DNA from 3 places in the Acetomicrobium sp. genome. Region 1 is predicted to be linked to each of the others. Evidence: riboswitches for the same ligand, from Rfam matches in the RefSeq annotation. Region 1 holds a riboswitch; each other region holds the start of a gene.

Region 1 (4,301 bases):
TGCACTTATAATGGGAATTCTTTCGGGGCCCAAATTTTTGAGGCTCGCCAGCCAAAAGGACATGGTCGATGCCGGCAGTTTAGTAGGAGTTACTTTAATGCTATTGATGGCAAAGTACGGAACGACGGTAGGACCAAACATTCCAATGATATTAAGAACGAGTCCTGCATTGATATTGCAGGAATTTGGCAATCTCGGTACGGTCATCATCGGTGTACCCGTGGCGGTGTACTTAGGGCTCAAGCGAGAAACCATAGGCGCAGCTCATTCGATCGCAAGAGAACCTAACGTGGCTTTAATAGGCGACATCTATGGTTTGGACACCCCAGAAGGCCGAGGAGTCATGGGTGTTTACATATGTGGTACGGTGTTTGGGACGATTTTTTTCGGTCTCATGGCGACCTTTGCGGCAGCGTTGGGAATTTTTCATCCCCTTGCATTAGCCATGGCTTCCGGAGTGGGAAGCGCAAGCATGATGACCGCTTCTGTTGGCGCTTTAAGCGCAATGTTCCCCGACATGGCCGATAAGATTCAGGCTCTGGGGGCGGCAAGCAACATGCTTACCGGCTTGGATGGCGTTTACATGTCCTTGTGGATGGCCTTGCCGATGACGGAATGGCTGTACAGGAAATTTTACCGCTTAAAATATGGGACTCAGCCGAGCCAAACTGCAGCAGGGGAGGCGTAACTCATGAAGACCATAGAAGTTCTCGCAGTACTTATTATAATTGGCGTCATTACTTTGGTTGGCAACCTGGTTGGAGCAAATATCCCGATGATCGATGCCATCCCCGGTATGATCTTTTTAATCGCCATCAGCATTATTGGGGTAATATGTGCGAAAGTCATTCCGGTTAAAATTCCGGCTGTAGCCTACGTCGTCACAATCGGATGCATAGTAACCATTCCTGGATTTCCGGGTGCGACAATTTTTAATGCCTGGGCGCAAAAAGTTAACTTTTTGGCTCTCACTACACCAATTCTAGCCTATGCAGGTATCTCAATTGGGAAGGACCTTGGCATGCTTAAAAAGACGGGATGGAGGATCTTGATCGTCTCCTGCATAGTTTTCATCGGCACCTACATAGGTTCAACGATCATCGCGCAATTAATCTTGAAGCTCATTGGAGAAATTTAAATACCTACTTTCTCGATTTGAGGGTTAAGAAGACTATTTAATCTTCGTAACATTTTGTAAAAAAGAAGTTAAGGGGCCTTCGTCATTTAAGACGAGGGCCCTAGCTGATAAGACACACTCAATGCATTGATAGTTTCGCTCACGTTTTAGGTGAGGTAACTCATTCAGTTGACATTTGTTTTTGCATTTATTATGATTAATCATGCAAGTAGATGATGTTGTATTCATGTGACCTCCGAGTCAATGGTATCTAAGGGTTATTTGACCTATGAGCATTGACCGATAGGGTCTTTTCGGAAACGAAAAGGCCTCCCGCTTGGAAAGGAGGAGATGGAATTACAACCCCCTTCCCAGGAGGAAGGGGGTTGGTTGTTTAAATTGCCAAGTTTCCTCATAAGTCTTGTTAGTAGTGTAGCTTAATATGTACCTGTTCCTCAAAGCTTGCTAGGGCTTCGGAAAGCATTTTGATGGACGCGACGTTTTGCTCGGACAATATGGTTTTACTTAAAGGAGGTGTTGCAGAAATTTTACTTTAATGGTCTGTAGTTTTATAGGATCGTCAATCATCAAGAATTCTTCTCTGATTTCATGACGAGTGTAGACATGCAAATATGGTGAGAGAGTAAGAGGTGCCGAAATGTTCCATTGGCTCGTATTCGAGATGGACTTTGAAGGCGCCGCGTTATGAAAGAGAAGGAGTGGTAAGAGATGATCCAAAAGCAGTTCTTTGTCAACGGAGTGGAACGCAACATCGTAGTAAATGGAAAGGACACCCTGGCGAAGGTTTTGCGCGAGCAACTGGGTCTGACAGGAACGAAAGTCGGTTGTGGACAAGGACAGTGCGGCGCTTGCTACGTCATATTAAACGACAAACTTGTTCGTTCATGCGCCATTAAGATCAACAAGATCAATGACGGGGACTCCATAACAACCATCGAAGGGATTGGCACACCCCAAAAGTTACACCCCCTCCAAAAGGCTTTTATTAAGCACGGAGTGACTCAATGCGGTTTCTGTGTCCCTGGTTTTATCGTCTCGGCCAAGGTGCTTTTAGACAATAATCCTTCCCCGACTCGGGAAGAAGTAAGAGAATGGTTTCATAAAAACCGCAACGCATGCCGCTGTACAGGTTACATTCCCATCGTCGATGCCGTCATGGACGCGGCCAAAGTCCTAAGAGGAGAGATGGATGAGTCGGAGCTGGATTTCAAAATGCCCGAAGACGGTAGGATTTGGGGCACTACCTATCCGAGGCCCACTTCGGTAGCCAAGGCGACAGGAATGCTAGATTATGGCGCCGACCTGGGTCTAAAGATGCCCGAAGGCACACTCCAACTGGCGCTCGTCCAGGCACCGGTGAGCCACGCAAATATCAAAAACATCGATATCTCAGAGGCCGAAAAGATGCCTGGCGTTTACAAGGTGGTCACGCACAAGGATATCAAAGGTAAAAATCGCATAACCGGATTAATCACCTTCCCGACCAACTTAGGAGATGGTTGGGATCGGCCGATACTTTGTGATGAGAAGGTCTTCCAGTTCGGCGATGCCATTGCCATAGTCTGCGCTGATACCTATGAAAACGCTTGTGCCGCTGCCGAGAAGGTCAAGGTTGATCTCGAAGTACTGCCTGCCTACATGAGCGCCCCGGCAGCCATGGCAGAAGATGCGCTGGAGATCCATCCCGGAACGCCAAACGTTTACTATATCCAAAACCTTGAGAAGGGCGAACCTACAGCCCCAATCTTTGAAAAGGCCCCTTACGTTGTGGAAGACGATTTCTACGTGCAAAGACAACCTCACATGACTATAGAACCGGACGTTGGTTTTGCCTACATTGATGACAACGGCGTCCTAAAGATTCATTCCAAGACCATCGGCGCACATCTGCATTTACTAATGATTGCTCCGGGTCTTGGCGTTAGAGCCCGATAAAATTGCGCTCGTGTCAAATCCCATGGGCGGCACCTTTGGATACAAGTTCTGCCCGACCATGGAAGGGATTGGTTGGAGCAGCGGCCCTGGCGACGGGCAAGCCCTGTTTCCTCAGGTACAATTACTTCCAGCACATGACCTACACGGGGAAGCGATCTCCCTTTTTTGTGAACATCAAATTTGCTGCAGACAAAGACGGCAAAATCCTTGCCATGGAGACTGACTATGCTCGTAGATCACGGACCTTACTCGGAGTTCGGGGATTTGCTTACGCTCAGAGGCGCACAGTTCATGGGAGCCGGTTACAACATCCCTAACATTAGGGGCATAGGACGAACGGTCTGCACCAACCACGTCTGGGGTTCTCCCTTTAGGGCTTACGGCTCTCCGCAATCACTTTACTCTTCCGAGCTGCTCATTGACGAGCTGGCTGAGAAGATCGGCATGGATCCCTGGGAGATACGCTACAAAAATTGCTATCGTCCAGGCTCGACAAACCCGAGCGGCCAGGAACCTGAAGTCTTCAGCTATCCTGAGATGCTTGAAGCCATCAAGCCAAGGTACGAGGAGGCAAAAGAAAGGGCTAAGAGGGAATCCACCGATAAGATCAAGAAGGGTGTTGGCCTTTCAATGGCCGTTTACGGCTGCGGGATTGACGGTCCGGATAGTTCCGAGGTATGGGTAGTCCTGAATCCCGACGATACCGTCACCAGTCGTAGCCGCCTGGGAGGACCACGGCCAAGGTGCCGACATGGGCATGGTAGGGACCGCACATGAAGCGCTGCGTCCAATGGGCATCACGCCTGACAGAATACGCTTCACCTGGCCCGATACGTCTAAAACCCCCAACTCGGGACCTTCCGGCGGATCACGCCAGCAGGTGTTGACCGGCAGCGCCATCAAAATCGCCTGTTCCGAAATGCTCAAGTCTCTACAGAAAGCCCGATGGGACATACATGAACTACGCCGAAGCCGTCAGTGCCGGCAAACCGCTGAAGTACATTGGCCAATATACCGTTCCAGGCGTGCCCTGCGACGAAAAAGGACAGGGAAGGCCCTTCGTAGTTTATATGTATGGAGTCTTTCTTGCCGAGGTTTCAGTTAATACCGAAACAGGCAAGGTTGCCGTAGACAAGATGACCCTGATGGCTGATATAGGAAAAGTCAATAACCGCCTCGTGACCGACGGCCAGTTGTACGGAGGCATAGCTCAGGGGATCGGCCTTGC
Region 2 (4,301 bases), 230 kb from region 1:
TAGGAGGGGTTTGTTTTTAATCCCTCTCTCGTCCCAGCTCAGCTGATCGCTCAGCGGCATCTGCCACTGCTCTTATCACCAATCCTCGGAAACCGCCATCTTCCAGTGCAGCTACGCCGGCAATGGTGGTACCGGCTGGAGAGGTCACCCTGTCCTTGAGACTGCCCGGGTGTTCTCCCGTTTCAATTACCATTTTAGCGGCGCCAAATACTGTCTGTGCTGCCAGAGTCATAGCTACCGGGCGCGGCAAACCGGCCATGACGCCACCATCGGCAAGTGCTTCAATAAAGATATATACATAAGCTGGTGCAGAACCGCTGAGCCCTGTCACGGCATCCAACAAGCTTTCATCCAAAACGACGACCTTCGCGACAGCGGACAACAGAGCTTTAACTTCGTCTACATCGGATTCTTTTGCATTCGGTCCCATCGCTATGGCCGCAGCCCCGGCCTGAACCAGGCAAGGTGTATTGGGCATAACTCTTATCAATCGTGCCGGCCCTGTGTACTTGTTTAAATAAGAAAGAGGTACACCGGCCATGATGGAAACTACCAAGTGTTTATCCTCCCAGAGACCCTTTAGTTCGGATAGAATGACAGGCGCCACCTGGGGCTTTACTGCTAGGAAAATTATTCGGGATTTTTCCAGTATCTCAGTATTGCTGGCAGTCGTTTGTACCCCCAATGACTCCTTGAGGTATGAAAGCCGATTAGCATCGATATCTGATACCCACACCTTATCCGGTTGAACTAAGCCCTTGGCCAAAATACCTCTAAGTAAGGCCTCGGCCATGGCTCCTCCGCCAATAAAACCTAGCATTTTGCCAGCCTCCCATCTCAGTTTTATCTGATTCTATCTTCTGAATAACCTCTTAAATTTTTAACACAAAATTGTGTAGTTGTCAAAATAACTACCGGCAGCGTTTAGCAAAAGTGCATGCTGCCGGTAGTTATTTTCTTCATTTTGTCTTAACCTTTATTTTTCGTCCATGAATGGGTATCTGTACCCTACTGGCGGATTGAGGTGTTCTTTGATGGCTCTCGGGCTTACCCAGCGCATCATGTTGATTTTGGAGCCTGCCTTGTCATTGGTACCTGAGGCTCTTGCTCCTCCGAAGGGCTGCTGAGCGATTACTGCGCCAGTGGGCTTATCGTTAATGTAGAAATTACCGGCGGCATGGGTCAGGCGCTTTTCGATCTTGACTATGGCTTCTCTGTCCTGAGCAAAAACTGCACCTGTGAGTCCATAGATTGAAGTTGAATCGCAAAGATCCAAAGCTTCCTCAATTTCCTCATCTTTGTAGATATATATTGTTAAAACCGGACCAAATATCTCTTCTTCCATGGTCTTGAAGCGAGGGTTGGTCGTTACTATTACGGTGGGTTCGATGAAAAAGCCAACGCTGTCGTCGGCGTTCCCGCCGCAGATTATCTCGGCTTCCGGAGACTCCTTGGCGTAGTCGATATACCCTTTTATTGACCGAAATGCCTGAGCATCGATTACGGCGCCCATGAAATTTGTGAAGTCTTCTATGTCACCCATCTTTGTCGTGCTTATCTCTTCAACGAGCCTTTTCTTCAACGCGGGCCACATGCTCTCAGGGACATAAGCGCGCGATGCCGCAGAACATTTCTGCCCCTGGAATTCAAAGGCCCCCCTGACCAAAGCTGTAACCAATGGCTCAAGATCCGCAGAGGGGTGAACGAAGACAAAGTCCTTTCCGCCTGTCTCACCTACGAGCCTAGGATAGGTCCTGTAATTTGGCAAGTTTTGTCCCACAGTTTGCCACATGGACTGGAACGTCGCCGTAGAACCCGTGAAGTGTACACCCGCGAGCCATGGATTTAAAAGGGCGATGCTTCCTAGTACATTTCCGGGGCCTGGAATAAAGTTTATAACTCCATCTGGAAGGCCCGCTTTTCGAAGGATAGTCATCACGTGATATGCTGAATACACGGCGGAGGAGGCGGGTTTCCAGAGCACCACGTTTCCGGCCATAGCAGCGCTGGTGGGAAGGTTGCCGGCGATGGAGGTAAAATTAAAGGGAGTTACAGCAAAGACAAACCCTTCAAGTGCTCTGTACTCCATTCGGTTCCAGGAGTCCTTCGTAGACTCGGGCTGTTCTTTGTAGATTTCATTGAGAAAATAAGCGTTAAACTTCAGCATGTCTATAAGCTCGCATGCAGAGTCGATCTCAGCTTGATATGCCGTCTTGCTCTGACAAAGCATTGTAGCCGCGTTAATCGTGCACCGACACGTTCCGGCGAGCATCTCGGCTGCCTTTAGGAAAATAGAAGCCCTATGCTCCCATGGCATTGACTCCCAATCGTGCCGTGCGGCAAGAGCTGCCTCGATAGCATCATTTACTTCCTTCTCCCCTGCCATATGGTACCTTCCAATCACCACTTCTTTGTTATGGGGAATTATGCACATACCCAACTTTCCGGTGCGCACTTCCTTGCCACCGATTATAAGGGGTATCTCAATCTCCTGGGTTCTGAGCTCAACCAAACGAGCTTTTAGTTCTTCTCTTTCCTTTGTACCCGGCGCATAGGACAACACGGGTTCATTCTTGGGTTTTTCTATCTTAAATACAGCATTGGACACCATCGCTCACCTCTCATTAAAGTGTTCAAACCTTAGTGCTCTCAGCTTCAACCACTCATAGGCCGGCTCCAAGCATATTTGCCATGCTTAACTGCATACTAAGGGCTTAGAGCATGAACCGGTAAAAACCTATGTTGCAGTTTTTCCCCGGTTTTATTCAGGGCCTTGCCAGTGCCAGCAGTTGCTCAGTAGTTAATCTATTTCAAGAGCATCCCTCCTTTATTAAAGGTCTATTAGTGCTGCTTTGTCTTTAAAATGAGAAAACCCCTTCCCGCCGGGAAGGGGTACAATAATATTCCTTTTCCTCCTTTCCAAGCGGGAGGCCTTTCCGTTTCCGAAAAGACCCTATCGGTCGATGCTCATAGGCCAAACGCCCTTAGAGACTTCGACTCGGAGGCTCTCATTTTATGAACACGGATTTTATTTAATCTTTACTTTATCAAAAAAGAACTCATCGCTGTTATTGATAATATCAAGTAAAGTGATTAAATGTCAACAAGAAGGGAGGCTCTGCGCACGTCCGCTCACCTAAGCATGTCTTGATCGCTAAAAAACGTGGCAGGAGCTTTAAAAGAACAGCATAGGAGCCCCTCCGAACTTTTTATGTCCTGAGGGGCTCCTTGTATTCATAATTCAGAGAAGAATAATTTTGCCAAGGAAAATTAAAATGGTCCGTATCCCACGATGTGAGCTACAATTACCACGATTGTCCCGATCACGTGCCAAAACACCATAAGAGGCCATATGAATTTAAACCATCTTTCGTAAGGGATCTTGGCCATGCCGAGAGTGGCCATCAGCACACCTGAAGTTGGAATGATCTGGTTAGTAAATCCGTCACCGTATTGGTAAGCCAGCACCGCGGTCTGCCGCGTAACTCCTATCAAATCAGCAATGGGAGCCATGATCGGCATTGTGGCCATCGCCTGCCCGCTTCCTGAAGGTATGAAGAAATTAATAATCGTATGGACCCAAAACATACCGGCAGCGGACAGCGCGCCAGGCAAGCGAGAAACCCAGTTGGCCAGGAAATAAATGACTGTATCGATTATCTGACCCTCGGTCATGACAACTAGTATGGCCCTTGCAACTCCCACCACCAACGCTCCAAAGGCTATGCTCTGGGAACCTTCGACAAATGCCCTTGCTACGGCGTTAGGATTAAGCCCTCCTATTAAACCGCATATGATGCCCATAGCTAAAAATATTGTTGCCAATTCCATGATGTAATAACCTTTCGCCATAACCCCGTATATCATATAGGCAAAGAACAATAGGAGCACCAGCAGTACAAGCTTGTGAATCGTGGTGAGCTTCGATTCCTCGTTTAACCTTTGTCCCGATATTTCCTCTTCTTTAAATAGATCGTAAACGATGCTTTCTTTAGGATTTTCTTTAACCTTGGAGGCATATCGCATCACGTAGTAGCAAGCCACAATGAATAGCACTGCAAATCCAACGATTCTAAGCCAGATCCCGGAGAAAAGTGGCAACTCGGAAATGCTTTGAGCCACGCCCACTGTAAAAGGATTTAGGATGCCGCCCGCAAATCCGACGGCAGCACCCGTAGAGATGATGGCTGTTCCAACGAGGGGATCAAAGCCGACGGCAGTGGCTAAAGCCACGCCCATGGGGATAAAGACGATGGTTTCCTCAGACATACCAAAGGACAATCCCCCGAGGGAAAAGACGA
Region 3 (4,301 bases), on a different contig from region 1:
GCGAACACTTTTTTGGCTGCATCGTTAAACTTTTTCATTTCCTCTTTTATGCTTTCTGCCAAAGGACGATTGATCTTGTGACCATTTTCAGCTAGCTCGATTGCAGGTTCGATCAGATCTGCCCAAGGCAACGTGCCGTAAAGTTCGTACGCTTTATAAAGGCCCATCAAAGTGCCCGGCACACCCACGGAATTACCGGAACGTACGGCATCCGCAAATTCCATGGGGGTGCCATCTTCTTTTAGGAACATATCTGGCGTTGCAGCGGAAGGCGCCTTTTCCCTTGAGTCGATGATGAGGACTTTATTCTCATCGGCAAGGTAGATCATCATAAAACCTCCGCCCCCAATGCCGCTCATCATAGGTTCCACTACGTTTAGGGCAAATTGAACCGCTATAGCAGCATCCACGGCATTGCCGCCCTTTGCCAATATTTGAGCTCCCACTTGAGAAGACAGGGGATGGGCCGTTGAGACCATCGCGCTATAGGGTGATGGCGCTCCTACCGGAACCCCCGGCGATGCTGCCAAAGCAAAGGTAGAAATAGACATGCAAAACAACAACACTAAACATACCCCAAACCCAATTTTCCAACTCTTCATTTTCCTCTCCTCCTTTGCCTTACATCTCTTTCAAAGCCCAAGTTCGTCAAGTTTTTGTCGTGTAGGTATCCCTTGCGAATCCCACCCCTTGGCCTCGTAAATGAGGTCGAGCAACCTATCCTGGTTTACAACACACCCCTTGGCAGGACCGTCCGGTGCAGGCTCTTTGCTGAATCGTTCAGGTAAATAATCGTCTTTTCTGGTGAAGCCCTCTCTCACATTAAATAACCGTTCCTGGTTAAGGACTCGTTCGCTGATCTTAAAAAGATCTTTATATGAGCATTCCATTCCCGTAGCACTGCTAAAAAGCTCTGCCCAAGTCTCTGCTTTTATAGCAAGAGTTATGCTCGTAAACAAACATACACCCAGCAAGTTGGTCGCCATGAAATATTCTTCTAAAGGCTTGACCCATGCCTTATTCTCCTCGCTAAGGGGATCAACGTGCTCAAATACACCCACCTCTTCTTCCAAATAGCCAAAGGCATCGATTATTGCGCCGTAGGGCCTTAAGTGATCCGCTCCACGGGGCGAAATCATGTGCGATAAGGCTTCGCCCTTGCTGGCCCTGACTCCGTCAGCAGCCATTTCAAGGCCCTTCACGTGCATGACGTATTTCTCTGCATCCCCTCCGATTTCTTTCGCTGCTCGGAGAGACCCTTCCCCCAAAAGTGTTGCAAATGCCCCTTTTCGCAATGCAATACGTTCCACGAGCTCCACTATGGCGTCTCCGTTTCCCCAGGTAAGCTCTAAGCCTTCGGTGGTCGTAGCGTCAATTATGCCCTTTTCGTACCATTCCATCGCTGTAGCGATCACTTGGCCAGCAGATATGACGTCAAGCCCAGCGTCGTTAGAAATGTAATTCGCAACAGTGATGGAATAAAGATCAGTGTTGCCCAATTTTTGCCCGAAAGCCGCAACGGTTTCATATTCCGGGCCTGTACCAGAAAGTCCTTTGTACTTCCCTTCAGGAATCCTCGTCCTGCGCACGCAACCTATGGGACAGTTGTAACAACGGTCCTGTTTTACCTCTAACTTTCTGTGATAAGCTTCATATCCGATCTCTTTGTCGAAATCTGTTGTAGTGCGTTGCCAATTATATGCTGGCACCAGGCCAAGCGCGTTCATTGAATCGAAAAAAGATGGAGTCCCGTATTTCATTAATTCATCTCTTACAAAGGCTTCGGCAAAAAGTTCTTGGATGGCCTTCTTGACTGCTGCATCGAACCTTTCGGGGTCATGAACAGGAAGGCGATCGGCTGAACCGTAAACGGCAACGGCCTTTAGGTTTTTGGACCCCATCACGGCGCCACCGCCTCCACGACCTGCAGCATGATCATTCCCCATCATAACTGCAGCGTATCGGACAAGCCTTTCGCCGCTAGCTCCGATACAGGCAACCTCCGCTTTGGGATTTCCGGTCTCCTTTCTTATGGCCTCCTCGGTATGACCGGTGCTTTTACCCCAGAGTTTTTCCGCGCAGTGAAAGGTCACTTCGTCATCATTGATGAAAATGTAGGTTGGCGATTCGGCGCGCCCGTGTATCACGAGCATATCGTAACCTGCCCTTTTAAGCTGCGGCGCCCATGCTCCGCCCGCATTGGCTGCCCCGATCGTCCCAGTCAAAGGCGACTTGAACATCACTACCGTTCTCCCGCAAGAAGGCGCCTTGGTATCGGTAAGAGGACCACAAATAAACAGAAGCTTGTTATCTTCACTTAAAGGATCTACGTTTTCTGGAAGGTTCAAGGAAAGGTATTTAGCTCCAAATCCCTCTCCGCCTATGTAGTTTAAAACCCATTCATCCGGAATTTGCTCGACCCAGTACTTCTTTTCGGTAAGATTCACATTTAAGATCTTCCCATTGTAGCAGTTATACACTTTACTCCCCCTCCTCGGATAGGCACACTCATTTGTTTTCCTTTCCAAAGATGGGAGGCATAACCGTTTCCCGCTATGCCCTATCGGCTGGCAGCCATCTCCTTGACTTGCGAGGAAGGCCGACAACTCGGAAAACATGGTACATAACGTACCGTCTTAGACTACCGCACCAACTCCTTCAATAAGTCATAGTCTGGATCTTCTGTCTGCTTTCCAGGTAACGTCCTCTCAGTCTTTTGACTCACCTCCTAACCCACAAAAACTTGCCTTATGTTTTTATAGTTAATTTACGTATTAATTATAACTCTGAACAGCACTTCAATCACATTTTTTCGTAAAGGCTATTTTAAGCATTGTAAGAACATTAGTTAGTCTAACTCCAGGGAAAGTCCTTGGTGTGGCACAATCACCCTGGTCAGCCCATCAAAGCGACGGAAAAACTCAGTATTTTCTGTATGCACAGGAACAAGAACCTCGGGTTGCAGCGTTTCCACCAATTCTTCTATCCCTGGGCCGTGGATGTGGCCACTGGCATGAAACCCCGACTTCTCTCTGTCCTTGCCCAAAGCGCCGTACAGTTTGAAACCAAAGAATTTTATCCAGTTACATACCTTTTCGTGATCAAGTAGCATCTCTTCATTGAAAGCCTCACTAGAGGAGTAGATGTAAGTCCCGCATTTTGGTTCGATATCCAGCAAGGCGTGGAAGTCGTAGTAGGAGAAACACAGAATTAAGCTTCCCTGCTCAGCTTTAACCCTTCCTGCATCCATCAACCTTTCGGGGGCGCGCTCCCTAAACATGGCAAGCAACTCTTCCTCCCACTTTTGGCGCACAGCCTTGGGACGAGCATATAGGGCTATTCTGTCATCTTTGTAGGGGTCAGGAACAGAGAGTTCATCCGCCGCACGCAGGGCTTCGAGCAAATATACATCCTTTGGGGTGAGAACCAGCAATCTGTCAGTCTCCCTGGCTATTTCCAGAAACGACAGCAGCCGCTCGACATTCCTGGGGCCGAAGTCAGCCACCACCAGGCCGTTGGTCTCCTTTACAACCTGAAAACAGTTGGCGGCCACTTGTTCCTCCGTTACTGGTCTCTCAACCATGGGGTGCGTTCCCTCGCAGATGAGCGCCCTGGGTTTGAGCTTGGCAGCTTCATTAATAAAGCGCTCGCTCAGACACCCTCGTTTACCATGGAGCCTGATATCTCCAGTATATACCACCCAACCCGCCGAAGTTTTCACAGCAAAAGCCCCTGCGCCAGGTATGGAGTGATCGACGGGCCAGAAGCGCACCTCAAGGTTTGCTATCTCAGCAACGTCCCCGCATCCCTCTAACTGCCGGCAGTCCAACTCCCGAGAAGTTCTGCAACGTTCCCAAAATTTATGCGCAGCGGGGGGTATGATATCCTTACCGAAGACATGATAGGGACGCTGATAGTACGGTACCTTCTTGTAGTGGGTCGTTTTCAGCAAGTCATCCTTTAATTCCCGCGGAGCCGTATAACATATTTCCTGTAATCTGGCTCCCCCACCTGTATCCTGCAGGGCCTTGCAAACAACTGCACTAGTGATGCTAGTAAATATCGGAATGTCCTCCCTGAGATAGGAAAGATACCCGCAGTGATCAAAATGGGCATGGGAAAGGAGAACTCCCTGTGCTTCTATCTCTTTGAACAGCGGATGGCCGGAGAATCTTTCCCATACGCCGGGATACTCTAGGTCGGAACGATAAATGCCCATAAGCGGGGGCAGCATGCCAAAGACCAGTAGATCCATGAATCCAAAGGTGCTTCGGGGCTGGAGGAATTCGTCAAAGTACATT

Evidence for each region. Region 1 has a riboswitch for molybdenum cofactor ahead of AC5SXE_RS05560 (molybdopterin-dependent oxidoreductase). Riboswitches for the same ligand answer to the same signal wherever they lie in the genome.
Region 2: another riboswitch for molybdenum cofactor. It lies ahead of pruA (L-glutamate gamma-semialdehyde dehydrogenase); the one in region 1 lies ahead of AC5SXE_RS05560 (molybdopterin-dependent oxidoreductase).
Region 3: another riboswitch for molybdenum cofactor. It lies ahead of AC5SXE_RS11160 (aldehyde ferredoxin oxidoreductase family protein); the one in region 1 lies ahead of AC5SXE_RS05560 (molybdopterin-dependent oxidoreductase).

The regions. Positions count from the first base shown of each region.
Region 1 is NZ_JBWQOQ010000007.1:258,603-262,903, forward strand. It holds gene AC5SXE_RS05550 (DUF3100 domain-containing protein) at 1-688, shown strand, start outside; gene AC5SXE_RS05555 (hypothetical protein) at 692-1,138, shown strand; molybdenum cofactor riboswitch at 1,360-1,481, shown strand; gene AC5SXE_RS05560 (molybdopterin-dependent oxidoreductase) at 1,847-3,073, shown strand; gene AC5SXE_RS05565 (molybdopterin cofactor-binding domain-containing protein) at 3,142-3,390, shown strand; gene AC5SXE_RS05570 (molybdopterin cofactor-binding domain-containing protein) at 3,281-3,850, shown strand; partial or broken gene AC5SXE_RS05575 (molybdopterin cofactor-binding domain-containing protein) at 3,831-4,301, shown strand, end outside.
Region 2 is NZ_JBWQOQ010000007.1:28,657-32,957, reverse strand. It holds gene proC (pyrroline-5-carboxylate reductase) at 17-820, opposite strand; gene pruA (L-glutamate gamma-semialdehyde dehydrogenase) at 977-2,611, opposite strand; molybdenum cofactor riboswitch at 2,897-3,016, opposite strand; gene AC5SXE_RS04170 (YfcC family protein) at 3,271-4,301, opposite strand, start outside.
Region 3 is NZ_JBWQOQ010000008.1:290,654-294,954, reverse strand. It holds gene AC5SXE_RS11165 (gamma-glutamyltransferase family protein) at 1-602, opposite strand, end outside; gene AC5SXE_RS11160 (aldehyde ferredoxin oxidoreductase family protein) at 633-2,480, opposite strand; molybdenum cofactor riboswitch at 2,502-2,625, opposite strand; gene AC5SXE_RS11155 (MBL fold metallo-hydrolase) at 2,849-4,301, opposite strand, start outside.